Linked DNA regions of Geothrix sp. 21YS21S-2. The protein of the gene in region 1 binds, or shares a complex with, the protein of each later gene. Links are inferred from orthologs where the notes say so. Each region holds a gene or a part of one and is shown on either strand. Other genes may lie near its edges.

The links.
Region 2: the proteins of secY (region 1) and secA are in contact, whole or in part, in a crystal structure (PDB 3DIN), measured with the Thermotoga maritima proteins. The link is inferred for Geothrix sp. 21YS21S-2 from one-to-one orthologs. Residues at the interface, in WP_004081795.1 of Thermotoga maritima: Glu108, Gly109, Glu110, Glu111, Ala236, Glu237, Arg238, Arg239, Ile240, Thr241, Ile242, Gln243, Tyr244, Ala245, Arg246, Arg247, Val248, Thr249, Gly250, Arg251, Arg252, Val253, Tyr254, Gly256, Ala257, Ser258, Thr259, Tyr260, Leu261, Pro262; in WP_004082002.1 of Thermotoga maritima: Glu261, Ala262, Arg263, Lys300, Ala301, Arg302, Thr303, Ile304, Ile305, Leu323, Tyr324, Asp325, Pro326, Val329, Ser330, Tyr333, Ile336, Lys340, Phe345, Val349, Glu363, Phe364, Tyr374, Ser375, Gly376, Gly377, Glu393, Ile395, Thr482, Ser483.

Annotation. Positions count from the first base shown.
Region 1 is NZ_CP132910.1:2,967,957-2,973,727, reverse strand. Bases 2,891-5,771 are described here. They hold secY (preprotein translocase subunit SecY), read left to right. Parts: upstream 2,891-3,598; coding sequence 3,599-4,945; downstream 4,946-5,771. Other genes in these bases: infA (translation initiation factor IF-1), read left to right, coding at 5,592-5,771; RAH40_RS12980 (adenylate kinase), read left to right, coding at 4,942-5,595; rplO (50S ribosomal protein L15), read left to right, coding at 3,106-3,573; rpmD (50S ribosomal protein L30), read left to right, coding at 2,905-3,102; rpsE (30S ribosomal protein S5), read left to right, coding at 2,891-2,904. Also shown: rplX (50S ribosomal protein L24), read left to right, coding at 1-83; rplE (50S ribosomal protein L5), read left to right, coding at 263-817; RAH40_RS13020 (type Z 30S ribosomal protein S14), read left to right, coding at 827-1,012; rpsH (30S ribosomal protein S8), read left to right, coding at 1,025-1,420; rplF (50S ribosomal protein L6), read left to right, coding at 1,455-1,991; rplR (50S ribosomal protein L18), read left to right, coding at 2,001-2,363; more of rpsE, read left to right, coding at 2,437-2,890. UniProt on the Escherichia coli protein: The central subunit of the protein translocation channel SecYEG. Consists of two halves formed by TMs 1-5 and 6-10.
Region 2 is NZ_CP132910.1:2,212,079-2,218,157, reverse strand. Bases 900-4,088 are described here. They hold secA (preprotein translocase subunit SecA), read left to right. Parts: upstream 900-1,242; coding sequence 1,243-3,888; downstream 3,889-4,088. Other genes in these bases: rapZ (RNase adapter RapZ), read left to right, coding at 3,944-4,088; ndk (nucleoside-diphosphate kinase), read right to left, coding at 900-1,086. Outside these bases: RAH40_RS09820 (hypothetical protein), read right to left, coding at 1-484; more of ndk, read right to left, coding at 667-899; more of rapZ, read left to right, coding at 4,089-4,795; RAH40_RS09800 (PilZ domain-containing protein), read left to right, coding at 4,985-5,623; RAH40_RS09795 (right-handed parallel beta-helix repeat-containing protein), read right to left, coding at 6,041-6,079. UniProt on the Escherichia coli protein: Required for protein export, interacts with the SecYEG preprotein conducting channel.

The DNA.
Region 1 (5,771 bases):
CCAAGGAGGCTCCCATCCACGCCTCCAACGTGATGCTGATCGACCCCACCACCCAGAAGCCCACCCGCAAGCGGGCCGAGTAAGAATTTTCCATCCCGTTCCTTCACATCTGTGAGAGAATGGCCATTCCGCCGATGGATGTCCGTCGGCGGAACACTTTGACAACCGAGGTTGGAAGGAAACGGGCCGGACCGCCGGTACCAAGCCCTTTCGCCCTCCCGAACCCTGGGGATGTAGTCGTCCCCCGGAAATGGAGGAAAGAATGCCTACTAGTGCGGAACCCCGCATCAAGGCCCGTTACCACGCCGAAGTGGCCGGGAAGCTTCAATCGGAATTCGGGTACACCTCTGCGATGCAAGTGCCCCGTTTGAACAAGATCGTCATCAACATGGGCGTCGGCGACGCCATCCAGAACATCAAGGTCCTGGACGTCGCCGTGGAAGAGCTCACCGCGATCGCCGGCCAGAAGGCCGTCGTCCGGAAGGCCAAGAAGAGCGTCGCCCAGTTCAAGCTGCGCGAGGGCATGCCCATCGCCTGCATGGTGACCCTGCGTGGCAACCGCATGTGGGAATTCCTGGACCGCCTGGTGAGCCTGTCGCTCCCCCGCGTCCGCGACTTCCGCGGCGTCCCCACCAAGTCCTTCGACGGACGCGGCAACTACACGCTCGGCCTCAAGGACCAGCTGATCTTCCAGGAGATCGACTACTCCAAGGTTGAAAAGATGAAGGGGATGAACATCACCTTCGTGACTTCAGCGCCCACGGACCCCGAGGCCCGTGCCCTGCTTGCCCACCTGGGCATGCCTTTCCGGAAATAGGGAGCCCACATGGCTAGCACCAACAAGATCTACAAGGACAGCGTCAAGCCCAAGTTTTCCACTCAGCACCGGAACCGCTGCAAGGTGTGCGGCCGTCCCCGGGGCTACATGCGCAAGTTCGAACTCTGCCGCCTTTGTTTCCGCAAGCACGCCCTCGCCGGCGAGCTCCCGGGCGTCCAGAAGTCCAGCTGGTAAGGAGAGGCATCCATGAACACTGATCCGATCGCCGATTACCTCACCCGCCTCCGCAATGGCATCATGGCCGGCCACGACGCCGTGGTCGTGCCCGCCAGCAAGATGAAGGAGCGTCTCTCCGCCATCCTGAAGCAGGAAGGCTACATCCACGGCTACAAGGCCGTCGAGCACGAGGGCCGCGACTACCTCATCATCCAGGTCAAGTACGTGAAGACCGGAGAGTCGGTCATCCACGGCCTCAAGCGCATCTCCAGCCCCGGCCTCCGCGTCTACGCCGGCGTCAAGGAGATCACCGAGGTCCAGGGTGGCCTGGGCATCTCCATCCTCACCACGCCCAAGGGCCTGCTGACGGGCAAGGACGCCCGCAAGCAGAACCTCGGTGGCGAGGTCCTGGCCCACGTCTGGTAGAAACCGCTCTCCAACCCTTTCCAAGGAAACCATCATGTCTCGCATCGGAAAAAAGCCAGTGGCACTGCCGTCAGGCGTCAAAGTGACCATCCACGGGGCTGAGGCCGTCGTCGAAGGCTCCAAGGGCAAGCTGACCTGCCCGATCCCCCAGGGGATCACCGTCGAAGTCGCGGCCGATTCCATCAACCTTACCCGCGTCAATGACGAAGCCCAGAACCGGGCCTTCCACGGCCTCACCCGCGCCCTGATCAACAACGCCGTCGTCGGCGTGACCACGGGCTGGAAGAAGGAACTGGACATCGTCGGCGTCGGCTACAAGGCTGCCATGGACGGCGAAAACCTCCGCCTCGACCTGGGCTACAGCCACCCGATCAACTATGCCGCTCCCCAGGGCATCACGATCGCCGTGGAAAAGAACACTCACCTCGTCGTGACCGGGATCGACCGCCAGTTGGTCGGCCAGGTCGCAGCGGACATCCGCAAGTACCGGAAGCCGGAGCCCTACAAGGGCAAGGGCGTCCAGTACACGGGTGAAGTCATCCGCCGCAAGGCCGGCAAGACCGGGAAGTAGGGAGCAACCATGGCTAACGACATCTCGATCCGCCGTCAGAAGACCAAGAATCGCATCCGGGGCCGCATTTCCGGCACCCCCGAGCGTCCGCGTCTCACCATCTACAAGAGCCTCAAGAGGATCTACGTGCAGGCCGTGGATGACACCCAGGGTGTCACCATCGCCGCCAGCTCGTCCCTCGAAAAGGGCCTGCGGGAAACCCTGGCCTCCGGCTCCAACATCGCAGCCGCCAAGGCCGTCGGGGAGAGCATCGCCGCTCGCCTGAAGGAAAAGGGCATCACGTCCGTGGTGTTCGACCGCAACGGTTATGTCTATCACGGCCGCGTCAAGGCGCTGGCTGACAGCGCCCGGGCTGCCGGGCTCCAGTTCTAGGAGGGTGAGGAACATGGCATACAATGCACCAGACACCAAGCCCAACTCCCAGAGCGGCGACCAGCAAGGCGAAATGAAGGACCAGGTCATCTACGTGGGCCGCGTCACCAAGGTCGTGAAGGGGGGCAAGAACTTCTCCTTCAGCGCGCTGGTGGTCGTGGGCGACGGCAACGGCAAGGTGGGCTTCGGCCTCGGCAAGGCGCTGGAAGTGCCTTCCGCCATCAAGAAGGGCATCGAGAGCGCCAAGCGGAACATGATCCACGTTCCCGTGTCGCCCAACCGCAGCCTGCCCCATCCCATCACCGGCCGCTTCGGCTCCGGTTCGGTCCTCATGAAGCCCGCTCCCGAGGGCACCGGCATCATCGCCGGCGCCGCCGTCCGCGCCATCATGGAAGCCGCCGGCATCAACAACGTGCTCACCAAGAGCCTCGGTTCCTCCAACCCCCACAACGTGGTTCGCGCCACCTTCGAGGGTTTCAAGAACCTCATGGATCCCTACACGGTCATGACCAACCGTGGCCTGGATCAGGCGGAGGCCTAAATGTCCCAGCTCCTCGGCAAGCAGGTCGTCATCACCCTCAGGCGCTCCAGCATCTGCACCGTGCCCAAGCATCGTGCGTTCCTCCAGACCCTCGGTCTCAAGAAGGTCGGAGACAAGCGGGAGTGCGAGTACACGCCGAATGTGCATGGCATGGTCAAGCGCATTCCCTACCTCATCGACGTCACGGTGAAGGGGTAAGACATGAAGCTCAACGAACTCAGGCCCGCAGAGGGCGCCACGAAGAACCGCAAGCGCATCGGCCGGGGCAAGGGCTCCGGCAACGGCAAGACCGCCGGAGCCGGCGAAAAGGGCCAGAAGTCCCGCCGGGGCTACAGCTCTCAGCGCGGCTTCGAGGGTGGCCAGATGCCCCTCCACCGCCGCCTCCCCAAGCGCGGCTTCACCAACATCCATGCCATCCAGCTCCAGGAGCTGGGCCTGGACTTCATCAGCACCCATTTCGCCGAAGGCGAGACCGTGTGCCTGGAAGCCATGAAGGACAAGAACCTGCTTGACCCCAAGATGGGCGGGATCGTGGTCCTCAAGCGCGGCGAACTGACCCACAAGATCACCGTGGTGGCAGACCGCGTCACCAAGGGCGCCCGCGAGGCCATCCTGGCCGTCGGCGGCACCATCCAGGAGCCCCCCTGCTCCAAGCAGGCGTCCAAGTAGTCCTTCCCGTTAGGATTTGAAACGCATGGAAAAGCTCCGGCAGTTGTTCTCCAACCCCGAACTTCGCAAGCGCCTGCTGTTCACGCTGACGATGCTGGTGATCTACCGGCTCGGCGTGCACGTGTCGGTGCCCGGCGTCAACGCCGAAGCCCTGGCCAAGAACCTGGGCAAGGCGGGGGATCTGTTGAACGTGGTTGACCTGTTCTCGGGCGGCGCCTTCAAGAAGTTCTCGGTGTTCGCCCTGGGCATCACCCCGTACATCACGGCCAGCATCGTGCTCCAGCTCATGGGCGCGGTGGTCCCGGCCCTCGAGAACCTCCAGAAGAAGGAGGGCGAGGCCGGCCGCCAGAAGATCAACCAGTGGACCCGGTTCCTCACCGTGGGCCTGGCCTTCGTGCAGGGTTTCGGCATCGCGTCCCTGGCCCAGAGCCTGGGGCCCGACGTGGTCATCAATCCCGGCCTCGGCTTCAAGATCCTGTGCGCCTTTACCTTATCCACCGGCACCATCTTCGTGATGTGGATCGGCGAGCAGATCACGGACCGGGGGGTCGGCAACGGCATCTCGCTCCTGATCTTCGCCGGCATCGTCTCGGGCCTGCCCAAGGCGATGGAGACCATCGGCACCATGTTCATGGCGTCCCTCAAGGGCGCCGGCAACGTGGCCCCTCCGGGCGTCTTCCTCCTCCTGCTGGCTTCCATGACCGTCGTCCTCCTGGCCGTCGTCCTCGTGGAGAACGCCTACCGGAACATCCCCATCCACTACGCCCGCCGGGTGGATTCCTCCCGGATGGCCAGCCAGCGCAGTTCCTACCTGCCCCTCAAGGTGAACACCGCGGGCGTCATGCCGGTGATCTTCGCCAGCTCGGTGATCTTCTTCCCCGCCACCATCGCCCAGTTCACGCGGTGGGAGTGGCTGAGCAAGGCCTCCAGCTACATCAGCCCGCAGTCCCACTTCTGGACCTACACCCCGATCTTCGTGGGCGTGGTCATCTTCTTCGCCTTCTTCTACACCAGCATCGTCTTCAATCCGGACGAGACCGCCGACAACATGAAGCGGTCCGGGGGCTACATCCCCGGCATCCGGCCCGGCAAGGAGACCTCGGTCTACATGGACAGCATCCTCTCGAAGCTGACCTTCGCGGGCGCCGTCTACCTGGCCCTGGTTTCCATCGTTCCCCTCGTGATCACCAATTCCATGCCGGGACTGAATTTCTACTTCGGCGGAACCTCCCTCCTCATCGTCGTGGGCGTGGCCATGGATACCGTGGCCCAGCTTGAGAGCTATCAGGTGATGCGCCGCTACGACGGGTTCCTGGAGAAGGGTCGCATCCGGGGTGGCCGGCTGGCACGCTCGGGAGCGAAGACGCCATGAAAATCCATATCCTTCTCGGGGCCCCTGGCAGCGGAAAGGGAACCCAGGCCAAGCGCCTGGTTCAAAAAAGGTCTTTGATACACCTGTCTACAGGTGATATTCTGAGAGATGCCGTCTCGAAAGGGACGGAGATTGGCCTTCGGGCCAAGGCCCTCATGGCCAGTGGCAAGCTTGTGGATGACGACACGGTTAACGGTCTTGTTTTCGCGCGGCTGCAGAACGAGAGCGGAGATGTGTTGTTTGATGGATATCCCCGGACCCTGCAACAGGCTGAATCCTTGGAGACTTTCCTCTCCTCCCAGGGAATCGGCCTCGGATTCGTGATCGACATCTTCGTCCCCGAGAGTGTCTTGGAAGCCCGTGTGGTGGATCGCATGGTGTGCAGCAACAACGATTGCGGCGCCATCTACCACCTCGTCACAAAGCGGCCCCACCAGGAGAACGTCTGCGATCTGTGCCACAGTCCGCTGAAGCACCGCGCCGACGACTGCTCCGAGGCCTTCAGAAGCCGGATGGTTGAATTCAACAAGACCTTCCAGCCTCTCCAGGCCTTCTACAAGGAGAGGCCGAACTATCGCACCGTCGACGGCAACCTCGCGCCCGATGCGATCCACGCCACCATCCTTGAACTTTTCCAGGAGCAAGCTTGAGCAAAGAAGAAGCCATTGAGCTCGAAGCCACAGTGGTGGAGTCCTTGCCCAATGCCGTGTTCCGGGTCGAGTTGGAAAACAAGCACCAGGTCCTGGCTCACATCAGCGGCAAGATGCGGAAGAACTTCATCCGCATCCTCCCTGGCGACAGGGTCCTGGTTGAAGTCACCCCTTAC
Region 2 (6,079 bases), 750 kb from region 1 along the record:
GTATCCGCGTGTCCCAGGCTCCCGAAGGGCCGAGGGACCCCGAGGACAGGAACCAGGCGAACCCTGGCCGGCTCAGGCTCAGGCCCTGGAGCAGGCAGATGATGGCCCGCTGGGAGGTGGAGACGAAGAAATCGGTGTCGGTGATGGCATACCAGAGGGTGCGGGTGCCGCCGTAGTCGGAGCAGAGTTCGGTGAGACCCCCGTCGGAGCGCACCAGGGCGAAGGACCCGTCCGGGATCGCCGAGCCGGGGCGGTGCCACTCCGGCCAGTCCCCCACGAAGGCTCCGACCCGGCCGGAGGTCCCCTCGAGGCCTCCGGCGCCCCCCGGTCCCGTGAGGCACACGGCCTCGCCGGGGGCCTGCCGGATCCGATGGGCGAATCCTTTGATGGGCGGCGGGGTGATCCAGTCCGCGACGCGCTCCAGGAGGGCCCCACCGGCGAGGTCGCTGGACTCCCGTCTGCAGACATAGATCAGATTAGACATACAGGATTATTTCCATTTTTCGGCGGGACATGCCGGATTCGGGCACCCTGGACTTATGTTGTTAATTTACTATTCGACATCACAGTACTGGGCGTCCGGGAGGACGTCAACAGCTTCCGCGGTTCGCCACCCGGAACAACAAAGGGGCCTAAAAAGGCCCCTTTTTATTATTGTTGATATGTTTAAACCCGATCGAAGACGCTGAAGAAATAGCTTACCTCCCGCGCGGCCGAGGCGGGGGAGTCCGAGCCGTGGGTGGCGTTGCGCCCCATGTTCTCACCGAAGAGCTTGCGGAGGGTGCCCTCGGCGGCCTTGGCGGGATCGGTGGCGCCCATGAGCTCGCGCCAGCGGAGAATGGCATTCTCGCCCTCCAGGCAGAGGAGGACCACGGGACCTTCGGTCATGAAGGCCTCGAGCTCGGGATAGAACCCCTTGTTGACGTGCTCGGCGTAGAATCCCTTGCAGATGGAGGGGGTGAGGCGGGCGAGGCGCATGCCGCGCAGCGTGAAGCCGGCCTTTTCGATGGCGGACAGGATCCTGCCGATGTTGCCGTCCTGGACGGCGTTGGCCTTGATGATCCCAAACGTCTGCTCGATGCTCATTGATGCTCCATAAACAATCCAACAGTTTGCCCGAGGGTCCGGGAACACTCAAGCGCAATGGTCAAGAATGCAACCCTCCGGTGATTTCACGACGCAAGGTGGGCAATTCGTGGCGCCGCATGTAAAATGGAGAGCTTGACGGAACTGGAACCCAGCATGCTTGACAACCTCCTTAAGAAATTCATCGGCTCGAAAAACGATCGCGAGCTGAAGCGCCTCTGGGCCAAGGTCCAGGAGATCAACGCCCTCGAGGCGGGGATCCGGGAGCTTTCCGACGACGACCTGAAGGCAAAGACTCCCTATTTCAAGGAGTTGCTTGCAGGAGGGGCGACTCTCGACGACATCCTGCCCGAGGCCTTCGCGGTGGTTCGCGAAGCGTCCAGGCGGGTGCTGCGCATGCGTCATTTCGATGTGCAGCTCATTGGAGGCATGGTCCTCCATTACGGGAAGGTCGCCGAGATGCGCACGGGCGAGGGCAAGACCCTCACCGCGACCCTGCCCCTGTACCTGAACGGACTGGCGGGGAAGGGATCCCATCTGGTGACCGTGAACGACTACCTCGCCCGGCGCGACGCCGAGTGGATGGGGCGCCTCTACGGCTGGCTGGGCCTCTCCGTGGGCGTCGTGCAGCACGGCCTCACCGACGACGAGCGCCGCGCCGCCTACGGCTGCGACATCACCTACGCCACCAACAACGAGATCGGCTTCGACTACCTGCGCGACAACATGAAGTGGTCGCTGGAGGACTTCACCCAGCGCGGCTTCACGTTCGCCATCGTCGACGAGGTCGACTCCATCCTCATCGACGAGGCCCGCACCCCGCTGATCATCGCCGGCAGCAGCGAGGAGGACACGTCGAAGTACTTCCGCATCGACGCCGTGGTGCCCAAGCTCAAGCCCGAGGTGGATTTCAAGGTGGACGAGAAGGACCGCCAGGTCACCCTGACGGATGAGGGCATCCGGCACGCCGAACAGATCCTGGGCGTGGCCAACCTCTACGATCCCTCCGCCATCGAGACGCTCCACGGCCTCAACCAGGCCCTGCTGGCCCACAACCTCTACAAGCGGGATGTGGAGTACATGGTCCGGGACAAGGAGGACGGCAAGGGCCTCGAGGTGGTCATCGTGGACGAGTTCACCGGCCGCATGATGCCGGGCCGCCGCTGGTCCAACGGCCTCCATCAGGCCATCGAGGCCAAGGAGGGCGTGGAGGTCAACGCCGAGAACCAGACGCTGGCCACGGTGACCTTCCAGAATTTCTTCCGCATGTATGAAAAGCTGGCGGGCATGACCGGCACCGCCGAGACCGAGGCGCGCGAGCTGCTTCAGATCTACAAGCTCGAAGTGATCGTCATCCCCACCAACATGCCCATGATCCGCTCGGACTTCGCCGACACGGTCTACGCGTCCAAGACCGGCAAGAAGGCCGCCATCGTCGCCGAGATCAAGGAACTGCACGGCAAGGGCCAGCCCATCCTGGTGGGCACGGCCAGCATCGAGAGCAGCGAGGACCTGTCCGAGGCCCTCAAGGCCGCGAAGATCCGCCACGTCGTGCTGAACGCCAAGCATCACGCCAAGGAGGCCGAGATCATCGCGCAGGCCGGGCGCAAGGGCTCCGTGACCATCGCCACCAACATGGCCGGCCGCGGCACCGACATCGTCCTGGGCGGCAATCCCGAGGGCATGGCCAAGATGGAGGCCGGCAAGCGCGGCGTCGAGATCTACCACGAGGACGGCCGCGAGACGGCCGAGTTCCTCGCCCTGGTGGACGAGATGGCCAGGCAGACCGAGGCCGAGAAGGCCGAGGTCATCGAGGCCGGCGGGCTCCACATCCTGGGCACCGAGCGCCACGAGAGCCGGCGCATCGACAACCAGCTCCGCGGCCGCGCCGGGCGCCAGGGCGACCCCGGCTCCTCCCGCTTCTACCTGAGCCTCGAAGACGACCTCATGCGCATCTTCGGCGGGGACCGCATCAAGAGCATGATGAGCACCCTGGGCATGAACGATGATGAGCCCATCGAGGCGGGCATGGTCACCCGCGCCATCGAGCGCTCCCAGAAGCGCGTGGAAGCCCACCACTTCGAGATCCGCAAGCACCTCCTCGAATACGACGACGTGATGAACAAGCAGCGCATCTTCTTCTACGGCCTGCGCTGCGAGATCCTGCGGGGCAACACGAAGGAGTACGTGCTGCGCGTGGCCGCCGAGATCGTGGAAGGCCTGGTCCACGACTACCTCCCCGAGAAGGGCGAGCGGGACGTCGCCGGCTTCAAGGAACGCTTCGAGCAGCTCTACGCCCTCGACGGCGTGGACCTGGACGAGATCGCCCTCATGGGCAGCGCCCAGGCCATCGAGAAGCTGGCCGCCCTGGTCGCCGAGGCCTACGAGGAGAAGGAGCGCCGCCTGGGCAGCGAGGATGTCCTGCGCTGGCACGAGCGGGTCGCCATCCTCCAGATCATCGACTCCGCCTGGAAGCGCCACCTCCTGGTCATGGACCACCTCAAGGAGGCCATCGGGTTCCGCGGCTACGGCCAGAAGGACCCCCTGGTCGAGTACAAACGGGAAAGCTACGAATACTTCGAGCAGATGCGGTTCGGGTACGAGGACGAGATCATCAGCTACCTCTACCGGGTCGAACCCCAGCCCGCCTATATCCCCGACGACGAGTCCTTCTTCCGCGAACCCTCCGAGATGCACGAGCTGGGTCCGGACGAGCGGGGTTCCCTCGTGGAGATGGGCCTTCCTGGCGACGTGGTCAAGCGGGTGATGCGCTTCTCGGCCGGCGGACTCGAGGAAGAGTAGGGACAACAGGAAAATTCCGGCTGACATCCGGCCCGCTTTATGTTTCGCTAGTTCCATGGAACTGGTGATCGTGACGGGCATGTCGGGAGCTGGAAGGCGTTCAGTGCTGAGCGCCCTGGAGGACGCCGGCTGCACGGCGCTGGACAACGTGCCGGCGCGGCTCCTGGAGCCGCTCCTGGAACTGGAGGCCAAGCTCAACCCCAGCCGGCCCCGGCTGGCGGTGGGCATGGACAACCGCCATCCCGAGTTCGCCGAGGAACTTCCGGCCCTGGTCGACCGCCTCCTCGACAGTTCGATCCCCGTCTACGTGGTCTTCGTGGAGGCCCAGGACGACACCCTCCTGCGCCGGTTCTCGGAATCCCGCAGGCCCCACTTCCTGGCCAAGGACGGCGGCCTCAGCGAGGCCATCAAGCGCGAGCGCGAGAGCCTGGTGCCGGTGCGGGAGATGGCCACGGCCATCATCGACACCACCAACCTGACGCTCTCCCAGCTGCGCCATCGCATCTCCGAGCTGCTGCCGGACCTCCCGGTGGAGGGCACCACCCTCCGGCTCATCAGTTTCGGGTTCAAGCATGGGGTCCCGCCGGAATCCGATATGGTCCTGGATGCCCGGTTCCTGCCCAATCCGCACTATGTTGCGGAACTCAAGCCACTTACCGGCAAGGATATCCCGGTCCGGGACTTCCTCCTCAAATCAGACATCTTCGGCACGTTCCTGGCCCTGACCGAGAACTGGATCCTTTGGGCCTGGCCCTACATCCAGCAGGAGGGCAGGGCCTACCACACCATTTCCATCGGGTGCACCGGAGGCCAGCACCGGAGCGTCGCCCTGGTGGAGATGTTGGCCCAGCGGTTGCGAAGGGACATTCCAAAGTTAGTGTTGACTCATCGGGAGTTACACGGATAGGGCATCGGCGGGGCCCCCGGCGGGGCCATGAACCCCTGTGAGGGTTCTCAAGAATACCTTGTGTTGTGACGATATTCCTATCAGGAGGGCGAAATTTACCTTCCCAAGTGCCGGGTTTTTGCAAGAATGATTGGAAGTCAATTCGGGTGCCGTCGAAGCAGGCATTTCTTCCTCCTGGGGAGGTCAACCATGAGCGGGACCATCGAGTCAAGGACGGCCAAGCGGATCCCCGTTGAGAACCGCGTGACGGTCATGGTCAAGGGCAAGGCCATCCTTGCCGCGATTGCCGTGAACATCAGCATGGGCGGGCTCCTTCTGACCGCAGCCGAACCCCTGCCCGTGGGCAGCCAGTGCGAGGTGGCCATCGCCCTTCCGGAGGGCGACGGGGCGGAGAGCTTCGTGACCCAGGGCCGTGTCGTGCGGGCCGGCGAGAAGATCATTGCCATCCAGTTCGCGCGCATGCTGGGCGACCAGACCATCGGCGTGATCACGGCGCCTTCGACCGAGTCCCTGGGCGGTTCCCTGGTGCGTGCCTACGTAAACTACTTCAAGGTCAGCCAGAGCCGCATCGGTTACGATTGCGAGCGGCTGTTCGGGGTCACCTCGAAGACCTTCCGGACGATCTCGACGACCTCCTTCATCGCCTGCATCCCCGCTGCCATCGTGCCGGTCTGGGCCCTGCGCGCCTTCATCCCCGCTGTGCCCGACTGGGCCAAGATCATCGCCGCATTCGTCTACGGCGCGATCTGGCTCCTGGTGCTCCAGCCGTTCATCGATCTGGGCATCTTCAAGCTCATCCAGCAGCGCTCCCGCAGCGCGAGGACCTGAGTTCCCGTTTCTCCCGCTGCCGTGGCCGCAGCGGAAGCCGGTTCCTTCACCTCGCTCCGTTCGTTGTCGCCGGCCAGGCCGGCGCCAACGGAGAGCAGGCGTTCCGGCGGAGTGGGCCACGTTGGCACACGCCGACTCCGGGGAAGGTGACCGGCGACTTCCTGGTGGGGACTCCCAATCCGGGCCTGGGGCCCGGTGGGCTCCCAGGAGTGCTCCGAGGCATTGGCCACCCTCCAGGCCTCCACCTCCGGCTCACCCCTTCGCCGGAGTCCCAGGGCGGCGCCATGGCCCCCACACCCGTGGCCGGACTCCTTGCGATGGCACCCCCTTCGCCGGCGACCCCGGACGGGGCGAGGTGAAGGGACCCGTACCTGCCGCCAAGCGGGCGCCACCGTCAAAGGAGCCGAATCCCATAGCCTACTGAACGTTGCCCGAGGAGGTCACGCCCGTGGACCC